2 linked regions of the Prosthecobacter dejongeii genome follow. The main gene of each other region encodes a partner of the protein of the gene in region 2 in a complex. Links are inferred from orthologs where the notes say so. Each region holds a gene or a part of one and is shown on either strand. Other genes may lie near its edges. The genes, in order: secY and secA.

Evidence for each region.
Region 1: the proteins of secA (region 2) and secY are in contact, whole or in part, in a crystal structure (PDB 3DIN), measured with the Thermotoga maritima proteins. The link is inferred for Prosthecobacter dejongeii from one-to-one orthologs. Residues at the interface, in WP_004082002.1 of Thermotoga maritima: Glu261, Ala262, Arg263, Lys300, Ala301, Arg302, Thr303, Ile304, Ile305, Leu323, Tyr324, Asp325, Pro326, Val329, Ser330, Tyr333, Ile336, Lys340, Phe345, Val349, Glu363, Phe364, Tyr374, Ser375, Gly376, Gly377, Glu393, Ile395, Thr482, Ser483; in WP_004081795.1 of Thermotoga maritima: Glu108, Gly109, Glu110, Glu111, Ala236, Glu237, Arg238, Arg239, Ile240, Thr241, Ile242, Gln243, Tyr244, Ala245, Arg246, Arg247, Val248, Thr249, Gly250, Arg251, Arg252, Val253, Tyr254, Gly256, Ala257, Ser258, Thr259, Tyr260, Leu261, Pro262.

The regions. Positions count from the first base shown.
Region 1 is NZ_JACHIF010000011.1:62,529-70,619, forward strand. What follows is about bases 5,179-8,091. They hold secY (preprotein translocase subunit SecY), read right to left. Parts: upstream 7,433-8,091; coding sequence 5,924-7,432; downstream 5,179-5,923. Other genes in these bases: map (type I methionyl aminopeptidase), read right to left, coding at 5,179-5,915; rplO (50S ribosomal protein L15), read right to left, coding at 7,531-7,971; rpsE (30S ribosomal protein S5), read right to left, coding at 8,009-8,091. In the rest of the region: HNQ64_RS20750 (4-hydroxy-3-methylbut-2-enyl diphosphate reductase), read left to right, coding at 1-684; HNQ64_RS20755 (hypothetical protein), read left to right, coding at 739-1,185; HNQ64_RS20760 (adenylate/guanylate cyclase domain-containing protein), read left to right, coding at 1,272-3,155; HNQ64_RS20765 (response regulator), read right to left, coding at 3,184-3,744; more of map, read right to left, coding at 5,088-5,178. UniProt on the Escherichia coli protein: The central subunit of the protein translocation channel SecYEG. Consists of two halves formed by TMs 1-5 and 6-10.
Region 2 is NZ_JACHIF010000013.1:65,205-74,185, reverse strand. Bases 3,654-7,456 are described here. They hold secA (preprotein translocase subunit SecA), read right to left. Parts: upstream 7,109-7,456; coding sequence 3,854-7,108; downstream 3,654-3,853. Other genes in these bases: HNQ64_RS22610 (DUF721 domain-containing protein), read left to right, coding at 7,445-7,456; HNQ64_RS22620 (iron-sulfur cluster assembly scaffold protein), read right to left, coding at 3,654-3,818. Outside these bases: HNQ64_RS22635 (AAA family ATPase), read left to right, coding at 1-1,431; HNQ64_RS22630 (hypothetical protein), read left to right, coding at 1,436-1,885; HNQ64_RS22625 (lipid A deacylase LpxR family protein), read right to left, coding at 1,931-2,950; more of HNQ64_RS22620, read right to left, coding at 3,336-3,653; more of HNQ64_RS22610, read left to right, coding at 7,457-7,822; HNQ64_RS22605 (DUF2868 domain-containing protein), read left to right, coding at 7,834-8,981. UniProt on the Escherichia coli protein: Required for protein export, interacts with the SecYEG preprotein conducting channel.

The sequences.
Region 1 (8,091 bases), on a different replicon or contig from region 2:
TCCCGCGCATTAGGCGACCAAGGCAATGGCCATTACCTCGTCGTTCTCACCCTTTCAGACGTGGATTACGTCTGCGAATACATCCGCCATGGCGGCGATAAAGCCCTCTTTCTAGAACGCTTCAAAGGTGCCAGCGCCCTTTCCGAAGGGTTTGATCCCGACCTACATCTCCAGCGCATCGGAGTGGCCAATCAGACCACCATGCTGAAGTCCGAGACGGAAGAAATCCAGCGCCGCCTTCAAAAGGCCATCGAAGACCGTGATGGCAACGACGCCACACAAAAGAATTTCCAGGTCTTCGATACCATCTGCGGAGCCACCCAGGAGCGTCAAGACTCCCTCTTTCTTCTCCTCCAGCAGCCTCTCGATGTACTGCTCGTCGTCGGTGGTTACAACAGCTCCAATACCACCCACCTTGTGGAAATCGGCGAGCAACAGCTTCCCACATTCTTCATTCGTACAGCCGAGTGCCTGACATCTCTGGAGCAGATCGTCCACTTTGACCTCCACTTGAAAGCGGAAAAAACCAGTTATTCCACTAAACTGGCTGAAGACGGCCCCGTCACCATTGGCATCACCGCCGGAGCCTCTTGCCCGAACAACCTTATCGAAGACACCCTTCTCAGGGTCTTCCAACTTCGCGGCATTTCGCCTGACCAAGTGCGCGCCCAGGTCGGCGTCTAAAAACCCTCATTTGCCTGAGCGAATGAGCCGATTGAGAGCGTTTTTGCCCTCATCATGACACGCTTGCTTTTTCTCCTCGGCCTCTCCGTCCTCCTCAGTTCTTGCTCCCTCGGCTTCAACCGCGAGTGGAAAGCCGCCCTCCGGGCTCCTGTGACCGAAGGCATCGAAGGTGCCTGGGAAGGCACCTGGCAGAGCGAATCCAATGGCCATCACGGCCGCCTGCGCAGCGTCGTGGGCCCCACTAAAAACAAAGAGGGAGATCACGCCTTTCATTATCACGCCACCTGGGCTGGCATCCTTAGCGGCGCTTATCGTGTGGACCACCGCGTGACCCCAGCCACGCCCGCAGGTCAACTACAGTTCCAGGGCCAGCACCAGATGCCCAGTTGGGCAGGCGGCCTCTACACCTACCAAGGAACGGTCAAAGGTGATGACTTCCACGCCACCTACGAGTGCGCTTTGGATAAAGGCAGCTTCCGCATGAAACGCGTCAAAAAGTAGCCTCACCGAAAAGAGTTTGACCCTCCAGCGCAGCTTTCGGCTCGACATGGAGTTAAAGCCTGCAGCACCATCTAGGAGCTGCCTCCATGAAACTCTTTTCCAGTTTTCGAGCGAAGCTCATCTTGACGATCTTTCCTGTCGTCGCCGCCGTGACCACGGGAGCTCTCCTGCTGGCCGAATGGAAATTCAGCGCCACCTATCAGCACCTCTTTGAGGAACAATTTGAGAGCCAAATCAGCGCAGTTACCCTCGCCAAAGATCGGCGTTTTCACGCCCTCTCAACAGTTCTGGAGCGCATGGCGCAAAAAACCGAACTGATCGCAGCGATGAAAGAAGGTGACTACGCCAAAGCAGGGAGAGACCTCCGCCCGGCCTTGGAATCCCTCGCCCAAGAACGACTCCAAAGTGAATTCACCAACATCGGCAGGCTCACCACACAGCCCCATGAACGCAAAGAAGATCACAAACGCCCGTTTCGAGAACCCTCGCGTTCTACGAATAGCGGCCAATCTGCGCCTTTCATTACCCTCATCAATGCCGAAGGCCAATTTGTCATCAATTCACGCACCCGTAGCAATACGATCCCCTTCCCAGGGCAAGCGAATGAAACCCTACAGCTCCGGCGCAACTCAGACCGAATACCCTGGCTCAGCGATCGCAAATTTGAAGAAATCCTTAAACAGCAAGAAGTCGGTTATTTACTGGTCGAAGCCGGCGAACGTCGCGCCGAACAAGTGCGCGAGGTTTTCATCACCCCAGTCAGAGATCCTCAGACCCAGACCTTTCTAGGTGCCTTCGTCTTCGGCCTGCCCCTCCCTGCCATCGCAGACCGCATCCTGTATGAACAAACGCGCCGCAGTGACTACGGCGAAATCATGGGGGGCATCTTCATCGAGGGAAAACTCGTCTCTTCCACAGTTCCTGAAGACCAAAAAAACGTCATCGAAAAAGCCCTCGCAAACGCCCTCGTGCATTCATCCGAAGACAATCAAGAGATCCTTCTCTCTATCGGTCATAGTCAGCATCGGCTCATTTACCGAATTCTCAACCCAGACAGTCCTTTTCCTAAAGCTCTTCAGGTCAATCTATATCCCCTCGCCTCACTCCAGAGAGAGATTCTGGATCTTCGCCGCAGCGCCATCAGCTTAGCCATCATCACCCTTCTCGTCGCTTTCGTGCTCGTCATGCTCATCTCTCGCAGTCTCTCAGGTCCCATCCGGACCCTCGTCACAGCCACTCAGGAGATTGAACGCGGCAATTACGACGTCCGAGTCCCCGTCACGCGAGATGAAGTCGGCCTCCTTGCCCATGCCTTCAATGACATGGCCGCAGGCTTGGCACTCCAAGAAAAGTATCGCAGCATTCTCAATGCCGTCGCAGATCGAACGGTGGCTGAACGCTTGATCGAAAATCGAGAAGCCTTGGGCGGAGAATTAAGAGATGTAGCGATGCTCTTTTGTGACATTCGAGGCTTTACCGCTCTGACTGAGAGAATGCCACCCCATGAAGTCATCGATCTTCTCAACGAGCACATGACTCTGCTCACTCAAGTCGCCTATAACCACGGGGGCATTGTGGATAAATTTGTGGGAGACCTCATCATGGTCCTCTTCGGCGCCCCCATCACCACGGGGCACGATTCTCAACGAGCCGTCGATTGCGCCCAAGCCATGCTCAAAGCACGTCACCACCTCAATCAAAAATGCCGTCACCCACTGGAAATCGGCATCGGCATCGCCACCGGCAATGTCGTCGCTGGCTGCATGGGCTCAGACCAACGCCTCAGCTACACCGTCATCGGACATCGGGTCAACTTAGCCTCGCGTCTTTGCAGCATCGCCCAAGCAGGTGAAATCGTCGTGGATGCAGAAACTGCCCGGAGTTTATCATCCACCACTCCCATCGCCCCCCTTCCCGTCATGCAACTCAAAGGAATTTCCGAGCCCGTGGAGATCTTCCGTATCGCTTGATCACGAAAGTCTCCACGGCATTCAGGCTTTAAACCTCAGCTCCTTTATGACCGAGCTGCTTCACAGCCTTGTTAAGCTGATCATACTCGATCGGCTTCTTGATGACAGTCACGGGTCCATGAGAAAGAATGCGACTCAGGATTTCACTATCTGGATAGCCTGTGATGACCACGATGGGCAGATCCGGATACATCTCCTTGAGCTGGGAATAGACTTCATCTCCAGGGACATCCGGAAGCTTCAAATCCAGGAAAACAAAATCAAAGCGCTGCTTCTTGGCCATACTGATAGCCTCAGCACCCGTGCCAACGACCAAACGTCCAAAGCCTGCTTTCTTTAAAAATTGCTTAAATAAAGCCTGCAAAGCAGGGTCATCGTCAACAACCATCACGGTGGGCTGACCTGACTCGTCCTCTTTACGCAGCACGTCACGATCCAAAAGACTGCGTTTGATACGCCACCGTCCACCAATCTGGACAGCAGGCAACTGACCACGCTGAACAAGATAATAAACGGTAGGCAGGGGAATGCGAAGATACTCAGCAGTCTCTTTGACCGTCATGAGTTCAGGGGAGGTTAATTCAGCCATAAAAAGTATTGTGGTAAAAATGAAGATTGCTGCCTGTCATTGTGAACAACTAAGCAAAATCAGAATTGAGTCGAAGTTGCTATATAATTACCATGACATCAAGCCTATTCTTGCAGATTTTAGTGGTCTTGAAAAATTCCAAACATATCACATTTGAGAAAATGCCCGTAATTGAGCTCTAAGCTCATTCATTTCCAAGAATCCTACCAAATTTGCAATCTTATTAAAGAAACCTTAACATTATTCTAAAGCTTAGAGATCTCAGAATACAAAGCGTTCAAAAACAATCCCACACTGCCTTTATGTGAAACACGGAGTAAGTCCTCCGTGAGGCCAAACAATAGAAAGGCGACCGATTAAAAAGCCAAATCTCGAAAGACTAGTCAGCCAAACCCAACATGGAAGCGAGCCTCCTCTTCAAAAAATCAATAAAACAGATGCATTAAAGAAACGACAGATAAGACAGACTTGGCAGCCATGTTTTCAAAGCGCCAAAGGCCCACGGCTGGATGAAATTCACACTTTCTCCATCACCTTCTCCAATTTTAGCAGCAAGCCCTCCACGGCACGCCGTCCGACAAGAAAAGACTTGAAACCAAACCTTCGACTTATGGATCCAAGACCAATTTCCAAAAAGAGGGCCTGATTGAAAAGGTGGGCGCGGTGCGATGGGTGGCAAGACCAAAGCTCAGGCTGCAATCTTGACGATAACAGCCAAGTCCAGCTTGCGGTGAACGACAACCGTCCCGCCCCGTCGGCGCTTATCGGAAAAGGTTTTTGGAAATCAGTTCAAATACAAGGCACGAGACGAAAAGGGGTCAGAACATGACCACCAAGTTTTAACACTCTAAAGGCCTCAAATGTGACCTCAATCATTCATCAATGTAGGCGTGAAAGAAGCAGGAAGCACACAGATGTGCAGCCGGGAGAAATAATCCGGATTTTCATCAGGGTGGCGAGATCCCACTGGCAGAAATATTCACGTCATCACCATCCTTCACCATGTTCGGATATGGTTTTTAAAATGGGAAGAACTTGTTATTTTTTCAGTTGGCCGGTGAAATCCTACTGAAAACATGCGGCATGACATGACGATTAAAGCCATGAATAAAGAGCTTCTCGTTCGATCACAGAATCCACCCATCTAGTCTAAATTATAGCACCACCTCAGTATGATAACTGAAGGGAGCGAACACTTCGGCCTCCGTTTTCCTCAGGCCTTCATGAGACTATCCGATGACAAGAAAAGTGTTCAGTAAATAAGAAGCTCATAGAGCCCTGTCAGTACCATTGAATAAAAAAAAGCCCTCTGAATGAGGGCCTTTTTGGAAAATACAAATGAATCAGAACAACTCACTCACAGGTAAGGGTGTCAAATCATTGACTCCCTTTGGGAACATGCGCTTGCGGAATGTCAGGATCTCAGGCTCTTTATCTGTCACCAAAACAACATGCTCGAAATGAGCACTCGGTTTACGATCCTGAGTAATCGCTGTCCAATTATCGGAAAGGACTCGTGTTTTGCCCGTTCCCATATTGATCATAGGTTCGATAGCCAACGTCATCCCGGATTTCAGACGGGGACGATCCCCTTTCGTTCCGTAATTCGGGATTTGGGGCTCTTCATGAAGCTTCCGCCCAACACCATGACCCACAAACTCACGGACAACCGTGTAACCATACTGAATCACGTGCTCCTCAACCGAAGCGCAAAGGTCACCTAGCATCCAACCATCACGTGCGTGCCTGATAGCTGCATGCAAAGACTCCTCCGTGGCCGCTAACAGATGCAACGTTTCTTTGGCAACATTACCCATAGGAACGGTGAGAGCGTTATCACCAATCCAGCCATTGTATTCAATCCCGACATCGATTTTCACAATATCGCCATCTTGAATGACACGTGGCCCACCGATGCCATGAACCACCTCCTCATTGATCGAGATACAAATGTGCCCAGGAAACTTCCTGTAGCCTAGAAAGGCACTTTTACATCCACGGGCTTTCATCTCAGCAGCCGCAAACCGATCCACTTCTCCAGTGGTCACACCGACATGAGCCTGAGCTGCCGTCTTCAAAAGGATATCACGGGCCATTTGACAGGCTTCGCGAATCCCCTGTTGCTGAACGCCGTGGCGGATCGGAATTTTGCTACTGCTGAGGAGTCCCATGGATCAAATCACATGCCTTTGTTGTAGATCAGCCAAGCCACTCCCAAAAGAGTGATCAGGGCGATACCGGTCCAAAGAACGGCAACGGTGGTCGGGTTGGCCACTTCACCAGTCTGCTGCATCCGATCAAAGCGGCCACGAATACGACCCTTCTTCAGGAAGCCATCATAGTGGCTCTTGAGCAAGTGAGTTTCGATCTGACGCATCACGTCCAGGACAACACCCACCAAAATGAGAAGGCTGGTGCCACCGAAAAACTGCGCCGTCTGAGGTGCGATGCCCAGCAAGGCACTAATGACACCAGGCATGACATAAAGAGCCGTCAGGAAGATGGCCCCCGCAAAAGTCAGGCGGCTCATCGTGAAATCCAAGAAATCAGCCGTCGGCTTACCTGGACGAATGCCAGGGATGTAACCGCCACTCTTCTTGAGATCTTCAGAGATCTGGGTTGGCTGGAACATGGTCGCTACCCAGAAATAACTAAAGAAGAAAATCAGAGCTGCAGAAAGACCATAATAGATCCAGCCGGAAGCAATCGCCTGAGAAAAGCGCTGCACCCAACCCACATCAGGGAACATCGAAGCGATGATGGAAGATGGGAAAAGCAAGATTGCCTGGGCGAAAATAATCGGCATCACACCAGAATAATTGATCTTCAGAGGCAGATACTGAGTCTGACCACCATAGACCTTGCGGCCCACCACGCGCTTAGCGTACTGAATGACGATTCTACGCGTCGCCTGGGTCAGCGCAATCACACCAGCGATCACCAGGATCATAAACGCCAGGAGGAGCACCAAGGTAGCGGGCTTACTCATGTCACCATCCACGTTACCTACGTAGGTCTGCCACACCTGCACCATCGCACCAGGAAGATCCGAGACGATGTTCACACAGATCAGCAAAGAGACTCCGTTACCAATCCCCCGGTCGGTGATCATTTCTCCCAACCACATCATCAACATCGTTCCTGCTGTAATCGTGATCACTGAAGGAAACACAAAGCTCCAAAAGCCAAAGTCAGGAACCAAAGGACGCTGAAGACGCTCAATCGTCTCATTCAGCCCGCCCAAGAAAATATTTTGACCTGGATTTTGCAATGACTGCGCCAGCAAATAACCCTGGAAAAGGCAAAGCACGATCGTCGCGATTCGCGTATATTGTGTGATCTTCTGCCGTCCACCATCTTCTCGAGCCATCTTACTCAAACGTGGCACCACAGCAGTAAGGAGCTGTAACATGATTGATGCGCTGATGTAGGGCATAATGCCCAGAGCAAAGATGGCACAGTTTTGCAGGCCACCGCCACTGAACACATTCAGCAACGCAGCCACTTGAGCAGCACCTGAACCGGCGTCCGCTGTGCGAGTTTTGATCCACTCATCCAGCACAGTGACATCTACCCCTGGAAGGGTGATAGAAGCACCGATGCGGACGATGACGATCATCGCCAGCGTGAACAGAATTCGGGAACGCAGGTCTGGGACTTTGAAGCTGTTAGCAAAAGCAGAAATCATGAGAAAGGGGAGTATAAGAAAGCGGGCCTAGCCATCTAACAACCGAAAAGGTTGATTGGTGACTGGCCCGCTGACGGGTTGAGTTAGATCTTAAATGATCAAGCTGCGACTGAGCCGCCAGCCTTCTCGATCTTCTCGCGGGCCGAGGCGCTGACATTCTTGATTTCGATGGTCAGCTTGCGGCTGAGGTCACCAGAACCCAGGATCTTAATCGCATCGCAGTTACGGTTAACAATGTTGCTCTCACGAAGCAGAACTTCATTGATCACCGTGCCGTCTTCGAAGGCATTCAAAGCACTCACGTTCACGACTTCATAGACATCGCGGAACTGAGCATTGCTGAAACCCTTTTTGGGGAGACGACGGTGAAGAGGCATCTGGCCACCTTCGAAGCCTGGACGGATACCGGCACCTGCACGGGCTTTTTGACCCTTGTGTCCTTTACAGGAAGTCTTGCCGTGGCCGGAGCTTTCACCGCACCCGATACGCTTGCGGCGCTTTTTCGCCCCTGGGCGAGGTTTGACGTCTTGGAGTTGCATACTGATTTGAAAATTAAACTTTGAACTTGGGGATCAATTACAGAGCTTTCTTCTCTTTGATCTCTTTACCGCGAGCACGCAGGATTTCGTCTTTCGGACGCAGGGCGCCGAGAGCAGCCA
Region 2 (8,981 bases):
CCTGCGGCCACCTATGATTTCCAATACAAACCCGCAGACATCAAAGCCTACCTGGATCGGTTCGTGATCCGTCAGGATGAGGCAAAAAAAGTGCTCTCGACGGCTGTCTGTGACCATTACAACCATGCGCGGATGCTGCGTGAGCACAAAAAGCAAAAGGGGGCAGGCCAGTTGGAATTCACCAAACAAAACGTCCTCATTACAGGGCCAACGGGTGTGGGTAAAACCTACCTCGTGAAACACATCGCGGACCTGATCGGTGTGCCGTTTGTGAAAGCGGATGCGACGAAGTTTAGCGAAACGGGTTATGTAGGGGCTGACGTGGATGATCTGGTGCGCGACCTCGTTGCGAAAGCCAATGGCAATGTGGAACTGGCGCAGCACGGCATCATTTACCTGGATGAAATTGATAAACTGGCCACTGGGGGGGAGGGCCGAATCGGCCGGGATGTGAGCGGGCGTGGTGTGCAGACGGCTCTGCTCAAGCTCATGGAAGAGACTGAGGTAGCTCTCTATGCGCCTAACGATATGCGCAGCCAGATGCAGATGATGTTTGATACTCGCAAAGGGCGCACGGGCCGTGAGGTGGTGAATACCCGCAATATCCTCTTCATTGTAAGCGGTGCCTTTTCAGGACTGGAAAAAATCATCGAAAAGCGGCAGACTAAATCTGCCATCGGTTTTGGGGCGATGATGGCAGAGAAACCGCAGGCAGAGGAGCTATTGAGGGAAGCGCGTACGAAGGACTTCATCGATTATGGTTTTGAGGCTGAGTTCATCGGGCGTCTGCCTGTTCGTGTTTTTTGTGATTCGCTGAAGGCAGATGATCTCTTCCAGATCATGAAGAACAGTGAGGGCAGTCTCATTCGTCAATACGAGCGGGAGTTTCATGCTTACGGTGTTCGCACCGTCTTTGAAGATGATGCACTGCGGGCAGTGGCAGAGCGTGCGGCGGATGAAAAAACAGGAGCGCGTGGTTTGGTGACTGCGTGGGAAAAAGTCCTGCGTGATTTTAAGTTTGAACTGCCCAGCCTGGGGCTACCCGATTTGATCGTGGATGGCCCTTTGGTGGCGGATCCGCTCAATGCTCTGGAACGCTGCCGTATAGATGCGCAGAGCTTCAGCACGGATGTGCGGGCGGAGATCGTCCACCGTTTTGCAGCTCAGTTTGCCTCCTCGCACGGATTGGAGTTGGTCTTTGATGCAGGGGCCGTGCGTGCTTTGGTCCAGCGGGCTGAGCGTGAGGGCTGCGCGGTGGATGATCTTTGCCTACGTTTGTTTAAAGACTATCCCTTCGGTCTCCAACTCGTTTCGCGTAGCACGGGGCAGAAGGCCTTTCACATCCAGCGCGAATCAGTGGAGCACCCGGACAAATTTCTGAGCGATCTCGTAGTCGAGTCCTATCGCCAGTCTGAAGCTACCGATATTTAATTTTATGGATCGCAATCGAGTCACCCTCATGTTCATCGGCATCCTGGTCTGTGTGCCAATTTTGGCTCTCTATCAGTTCGGTCTGTTTCCTGAATTGGCCTTATGGTTGGAAAAGCAGCTGCCACGTCTTTTGGTGTTACCCGAAGGAGGAGTGAAAACGAGCCTCATTTTGCAGTATGGTTATTACACCCTGTTTGCTTTCATCAGTGCCTGGGCGGGTCTAGAAATGCGGGCTTTATGGCAAAAGTTTACCTTCCTATGTGGGCTGACCTATTTAACCTTGAGCCTGACGGTGACGCTGGCCTGGATGGGCATTTTATTTGAGCCGTTCAGTGGTCTGCTCGCAGCTTGGTTAGCAGGGCTCGTTTCAGTCATGGTCGCAGATGCGGGAAAAGTAGTGCTAAAACCCAACACGATGACTGAGGTGCTGACGCCTGAAACGAAAGAAGGATGAACCTCGCGGTCCATCCTTCTTTAAAATCTAGAGCTAGAGGTAGCCTTAGAAATTGAAGCTCAGCGTGATAGATCCAAAAATCTGCCCTTCATCCTGACCGCGATATTCGCGGGTACGATAAATGTAGGCGTAGCTGAGTTTGGTGTTTTTCCAATTCACCGCAAAGCCTGCGGAGAGGTCAGCGACCAGAGGGTATTTATCCACAGAATGGCTGTCACGGAAGGTGTTGCCATCCAGGAAGATATTGCGTGCTACAGCACGGCCTTCACCACGGATGAAAAAGTGAAAACCTAGGCGATTGGCCCACGATTTGGAGGTGTAGGGATTTTCTAGGGCTGTCGGTGTGGTCGCCGCTTCAGTGATCGCTCCGGTGCCAAAGTCATCGGGAAGGTTGTAACCAAAACGAACTTCGGTGCCGACGGTCGCGTGAGTCATGACATTGCCTAAAGTAGCACCCGCATAAGGCAGGATATCCCAGTCGAAGCCGTGGTTGTCACGGCGGTCACGAATGCGCCACATGCGTTCATAAGAGATGTTAACCCCGATTTCGTTGCCTAACTGATTGTCCCATCCCTGAGGATAATCAATGTCTCGCGCTTCGTGAACAAGGCGCTGAGTTTCCTCAGCGTAGGACCAAGGCCCGACGACGCCTACGTTAAAAACGAGAGAATTTTTAACGCGTTCGTTTTTCCAGATCAATCCCATACCGACATACAACCAGCCTGCGTAGGGGCGCTGATCTTTGACCAGATCCCTGGCATCCGTATCCATCGGCGTAAACATGCTCTGTCCCAGGGTAATGGCGACATTTCGCTCATAGGTATCCGTGCCAAAACCATCAAAATAGCCTGCCATCTGTCCTAATGTGGGATCATCGCCAAACTTTTTAAGATTGGGGGAACTCCAGCCGATGCGCGCTCCATTGGTGTAATTCGCATCGGTGTTACCGAACAAATCATTTTCGAAGTAGAAAGTCAGAGTTCCATAGCGATTTGGATCAATGTCTTGAGCCTGTGCGGCGACGGGCAGCAAACAAGCTGTCAGGAGGTAAAGTAAAGGTTTCATGGGAGGAGATGAGGTCAGAAGCAGACTCACCTCGCCATGCACAAACCGTGCCCCGTCTTTAGTTTCACTCCCGACTCTGTTTATTTGGCGTTGGACCGGCTTCCAAAAAGAGGAGCCGATTGAAAAGGCGGGTGAAGTGGGATGAGTGCCAAAGCAAGAGCACAGGCTGCTATCTTGATGATAACAGCCAAGTCCCGCATGTGGCGGGCACCAATCGGCCAATCCCGACGCCGCTTTTCGGACACCTATCTTGAAGACGGAGCTGCAGTTTCAAATCAGTTTTGAAGAATGCGTTCTGCGAAACATCAATCACAATGCCCTTTGCAAAGTGCATGTCCTATCAGGGCTATGAGGTGTGGCAGCGTGGTTTCAGAGAACGAAGCTGCTACTCTTGCAGCACGATCTTGATCTTCCCCGCACTCTTCCCAGCCGCAGCCAAACTATCCATTAGGGTAGGGCTTCCGAAATTCACAGGCGTGCTCACGGGTGCGGGTGCTGTAACTGAGTCTGCTTCGAGCGCAGCTTTCAGAGCCCCTTCCACCATTTGACCACAATGAATCTTCATAGGCGGCAGAGCCCCGAGGGGCGCACTGAGTTCTGCGGCGCTCATTTGCAGAGCTTCTTCCTTGGTTTTCCCACGGATCAATTCCGTGGCCAGACTGGCTACGGCGATGGCCGTCTGGCAGCCGAAGCTTTGGAAGCTAGCCTTATCAATCACTTTCTTGCCGTCCTTTTCCTTGTACTTCAGCCACATGCGCACCATGTCTCCACAGTCGGGGGAACCGACAGTCCCTACCGCATCCGCATCGGGCATCTCGCCAAGGTTTTGCGGATTGGATAGGGCGGACTGTAGGGTTTCTTCGTTCATGGTGAGAGATTGAGGGAACGGGTGGCGTGAAGAGATTACGCCAGTCGTCCGCAGCAGTTTTTGAACTTTTTGCCACTGCCACAGGGGCAGGAGTCATTGCGACCTGCGTTAGAAAGGGGCTTCTTTTGCGGGACCATGCCAGGCAGGATCAGCTTAGGCCCATCAGAACTGGGGTTATGGGGCTTTGGCTTTTCGGGTTCAGGTTCTGGTGCGGGGCGTGCCTGAGGTTGAAGGACAAGGTTTCCATCTTGAATCTGGATGCCATTGCCTTGCTGCTGCTGCATCATGGCGATCTGGGCCAGAAATTGCTCAAAGGCAGCTAACTGCTGAGTGCTGCGGAAGAGATTTCCCAGGACCTCACCATTGATGTTGCGCATCAATTCAGCGAAAATGGTGAAGGCTTCTTGCTTGAATTCAATGAGCGGATCCTTCTGCCCATAACTGCGCAGACTGATACCTTCCTTGAGAGCGTCCAATGCATACAGATGTTCCTGCCAGAGACGGTCGATGGCATTGAGCAGAATCATCTTCTCGATCTCTTGCAGAGCTTGTGGGTTGGCACCGCTAACTTTGAGATCGTAGGCACCGAAGATTTTGTCCTTCAGCCAAACATATTGAGCTTCGAAATCGAGAGCTTTGAACTCGTCATCAAAGTCGCGCAGACCGATCGGGAAGGTGGTATTCACCCACTGGAGCAGGTTCTCATAGTCTGGCTCCATGTCGCTGCCGCGTTCTTTTGGCAGGAATTCTTCCAGACGTTCTTTGAGACCTTTTTCAACGGCTTCATTGATGAGCAGGCGTGGGTCATTGCTGTCCAGCACATCGTTGCGCCATTCATAGATGACTTCGCGCTGCTGGTTCATCACATCATCGTATTCCAGCACGCGCTTGCGCCAGGTGTAGTTACGCTGTTCCACGCGTTTCTGGGCGGTTTCGACGGAGCGGTTTAACCAAGGATGCTGAAGCTCTTCACCTTCAGCCATGCCAAAGCGTTCCATGATCTTGGTCATGCGGTCAGCCGCGCCGAAGTTGCGCATCAGTTCATCCTCAAAGCTGAGGAAAAACTTGCTCTCACCAGGGTCACCTTGACGTGCGCAGCGACCGCGAAGCTGGCGATCCACCCGGCGGGATTCGTGACGCTCCGTGGCCAGCACCATCAGGCCGCCCAGTTCAGACACACCTTCGCCCAACTTAATATCGGTGCCACGACCCGCCATGTTGGTGGAGATGGTTACGGAACCTTTTTGACCGGCACGGGCGACGATTTCGGCCTCCTGACGGTGATACTTCGCATTCAAGACCGCATGAGGAATCTTCTGCAGCTTCAGCATGCGGCTGACAGTTTCAGAAGCTTCCACACTGGCGGTGCCCACCAGGAGAGGCTGGCCCTTGGCATGGCGTTCGCGGATCATTTCGATCACCGCATTGTACTTCTCACGACGCGTCTTGTAGATGCTGTCGTTCTGATCCAGGCGCTTCACGATTCGGTTGGTCGGGATCGTCAGCACGTCCAGGCCATAGATGTCATGGAATTCGGATGCGTCCGTTTCAGCAGTACCGGTCATGCCGCCCAGCTTTTCATAAAGGCGGAAGTAGTTCTGAATCGTGATGGTGGCCAGGGTCTGAGTCTCGGCATCAATCTGCACACCTTCCTTGGCTTCCACAGCCTGATGGAGGCCATCGCTCCAGCGGCGGCCCGCCATCTTGCGGCCCGTCTGCTCATCCACGATGACGACTTTGTTCTCTTCGACGACGTATTCCACGTCCTTCTCATAGAGACAATAGGCCCGAAGGAGCTGGCTGATCTGGTGGATGCGCTGACCCTGGTGGGAAAGACGGTCCTGCAGTTCATTCTTTTTCTGGATTTTCTGGGCTTCCGTTAGGGAGGCATCACCATCAATTTCAGAATACAGGGTGGCTAGATCAGGCAGCACAAAGGCGTCCGGCTCGTCAGGGCTGAGGAAGTTGCGGCCTTTTTCGCTGAGGTCAGCGTCATGACTCTTTTCTTCGATGGAGAAGTAGAGACCTTCTTTGAGTTCAAAGAGGTCCTTCTTCTGGGTATCCTCATACATCTTCAGCTCAGCCTTTTCCAGGGCGCGGCGCAGCTCAGGATCTTCCATGCAGCGCATCAGCGCGCGGTTTTTCGGCTGGCCCAGACGGCACTGGTATAGCTTCCGCCCTGCCACATCCAGCTCGCCTTTTTTGGCGTCTTCTTTAGCCTCAGTAACTAGGCTGTTGCAAAGTGTATTCTGGCGTCTAACCAACTGTTCGACCAGCGGTTTGTAGCGCTCATACTGGTGCGTGCTTTCCGCTCCAGCCACAGGACCGCTGATGATGAGAGGTGTGCGTGCTTCATCAATGAGCACGGAGTCCACCTCATCCACGATGGCGAAGTAGTGGCCGCGCTGCACCTGCTGCTCCTTGCTGGAGGCCATGCCGTTGTCACGCAGGTAGTCGAAGCCGAACTCGCTGTTTACCCCGTAGGTGATGTCACACTGATACTGGTCGCGGCGGATGTGGCTCGGCTGGTCATTCTGGATGCAGCCCACAGTAAGGCCTAGGAACTTGTAGAGATAACCCATCCACTCCGAGTCACGGCGGGCGAGGTAATCATTGACGGTGATGACGTGCACACCACGGCCCGTGAGTGCATTCAGTGCGACTGGCAGGGTGCCCACAAGGGTCTTGCCCTCACCGGTGGCCATTTCGGCAATCATCCCGCGATGCAGGGCAATGCCGCCAATGAGCTGGACATCAAAGTGAACCATGTTCCACTTCAGCGGCGTGTCACAGACGATGTGCTCCTGACCGACAAGGCGGCGGGCGGCATTCTTCACCACTGCATAGACTTCCGGAAGGATGTCATTGAGGATCTTTGAAATGATGTTCGCAAACTTCGGCTGGATCTCATTCCAGGCATCACGCGCCTTATCAATACGGGCTTTTTTATCTTCAATAGAAGCACCGCTCCAAGCGCTCTCGGCGAGGTAGCTGCCATCCAGAGAAGGGAAGTGGGGCTTCAGTGCGGTGAAGTAACCTTCCACATGACGCAGGCAAGCTTCGACGGTTTCTTCATCGGCAATACGCAATGAAACCCCCCCCAAGAAATGAGGCGTATGAAAGGCACGGAACTGGGCTTTCCACTTGGCGCAACGCTCACGCAAAACCTCATCGGATTCGTTTTGAAGCTGGGCTTCGATGCGGTTGATCTCGGCCACAACCGGTTGCAAGCGCTTCACAGTGCGCTGGTTTTTGGTGCCGATGATTTTTTTGATGATCCACTCGAACATAACAGAAAGGGAATGACAGAAAGACCGCCGCGTCACAAAGGGGCGTGGCGGTCGGGCTAATTACTTTGGAGAGGATGCGCGACTTGGCAAGTAGGGAGGGTGGGCTTCGCTGAGGTCAAAAAAGGCACTTCTATGAGAAATTGGACGTTTTGGATGCTTGCTCGGCATGTTGACGAAAAGGAAGACGGGAGCTTTGAGTCTGAACATAGGGTTGAATGATTTAGCTAATCGGGCCTCGATGCGGCGCTGGATGTGGGATTGTGGGGCCCTATGAAACATTGCCGAGCATGCATTTCTCACTCGCATTTCCTAGCACTCCCACACATCTTTAGGGGTATGTCCAATCGCCTCCCCACCGCTTCCCAGCGCCGCAGGCACGCCCTCATCTCGGCGTGGCGTGGGATGGATGGAGGTCCGATCATAGACTTACCGCTCAAGTCTGTGGCCGACCTCATCGGGCCGATCGTTTCGCAAGCAGGAATCGGTGAGCGGATGAAGCTGGAGGAAGTGCTGGGAGCTTGGAAAGAGATCGTGGGCGACTTTCTTTACCAGCATTCACGTCCAGACTCGATTCAGCGTGGGGTGCTGATGGTGCGCGTTTTACAGCCCACCGTCCATCATGCGCTGATGATGGAGCGCCCGCGCATCTTAAAACGGCTGAAGGAGACGCTGAAAAACTCTGGCATCAAAGATGTAAGACTGAAACATGGCTGAAGTGAACGTGCATGGACTGGAATGACTGGCAGAGCATCCTACGCTGGCGGGCCCTTGAAGAAGGCGATGCCGACGGGGCCATCCTTTCTGAAGAAAGGCGCCGGGAGGCTACGGCCCGGACTCGGGGTGGACTGACGGCCGATGAGATTAAGGGAGAACCGATTAACTCCCGCGAGATCACTTTTTTGCATAAACGAGCTCAGTGGTTGGAGCGCGAAGTTGTTGGCTGGAGTGGCTCTTTGGTGAGGGTGATGGAGCGACTCGTGACCGTCCAAGGGCGTTGGTCCTGGGCTCTAGGAGGGTGGGGTATTGCTCTGGTGATCGGTTACTTTCTTTCGGGCTTGGGGCAAGCCGCGGAGTTCAATCTCTTGGCGCTGCCTTTGGTGGGATTGTTGCTCTGGAATGCCATCATCATGGGCGTGTCTTTAGTGTGGGAGCTTTGGCCTGCGCCGAGTGCTAGCCGGGGCAGCGCCTGGCTGGAATGGCTGGCGCGAGTGGTCTCCCCCGTGGGGCATGACAGTGCTGTAGAAGGCGAAACCCTCACGGGACTGACCGTGGATCAACGTTTTGGTCTCCTGGCCAATGCGCCTGCGCTGGAGCGTCTGCAGCGTCGCCTGCGTGCGTGGATGCACGTGGCCGCGGCGCTACTCGCACTAGGAAGCATCACTGGGCTGTATGCCCGCGGCTGGGCTCAGGAATACCGTGCAGTTTGGGAAAGCACTCTCCTTTTAGAATCAGGGGCTCAAGAGTTCTTTGGCGCGCTTTTTGGCCCTGCGTCTTCAGTTTTAAATTTGAATCTGCCCTTAGATCAGCTGTCGGCGATGCATCGCACGGGTGGGGTGGCCCAGGCTCCTGCAGTGGCGCGGCCCTGGATTCATCTGTATGCAGGCACTCTGTTTCTCATGATCATCCTGCCGCGTTTAGGCCTCGCTGGCCTCGCCGTCTGGCGTGCTCATAGCGTGCTGCAAAAGCGCGTGCGCAGCCTTGGCTGGCGCTCTTACCTGAAGAGAACCCTGCGTGCAGTCGAAGGTGGGCAAGAGGTGATCCATGTGCTGATCCACGCCACGGATGCTACGCCCATGCATCGCGAAGTCTGGGCTCGCGGGGTACGGGAACGTTTTGGCGCCATGATTGAGCCTGACATGATCCACATCCCTTT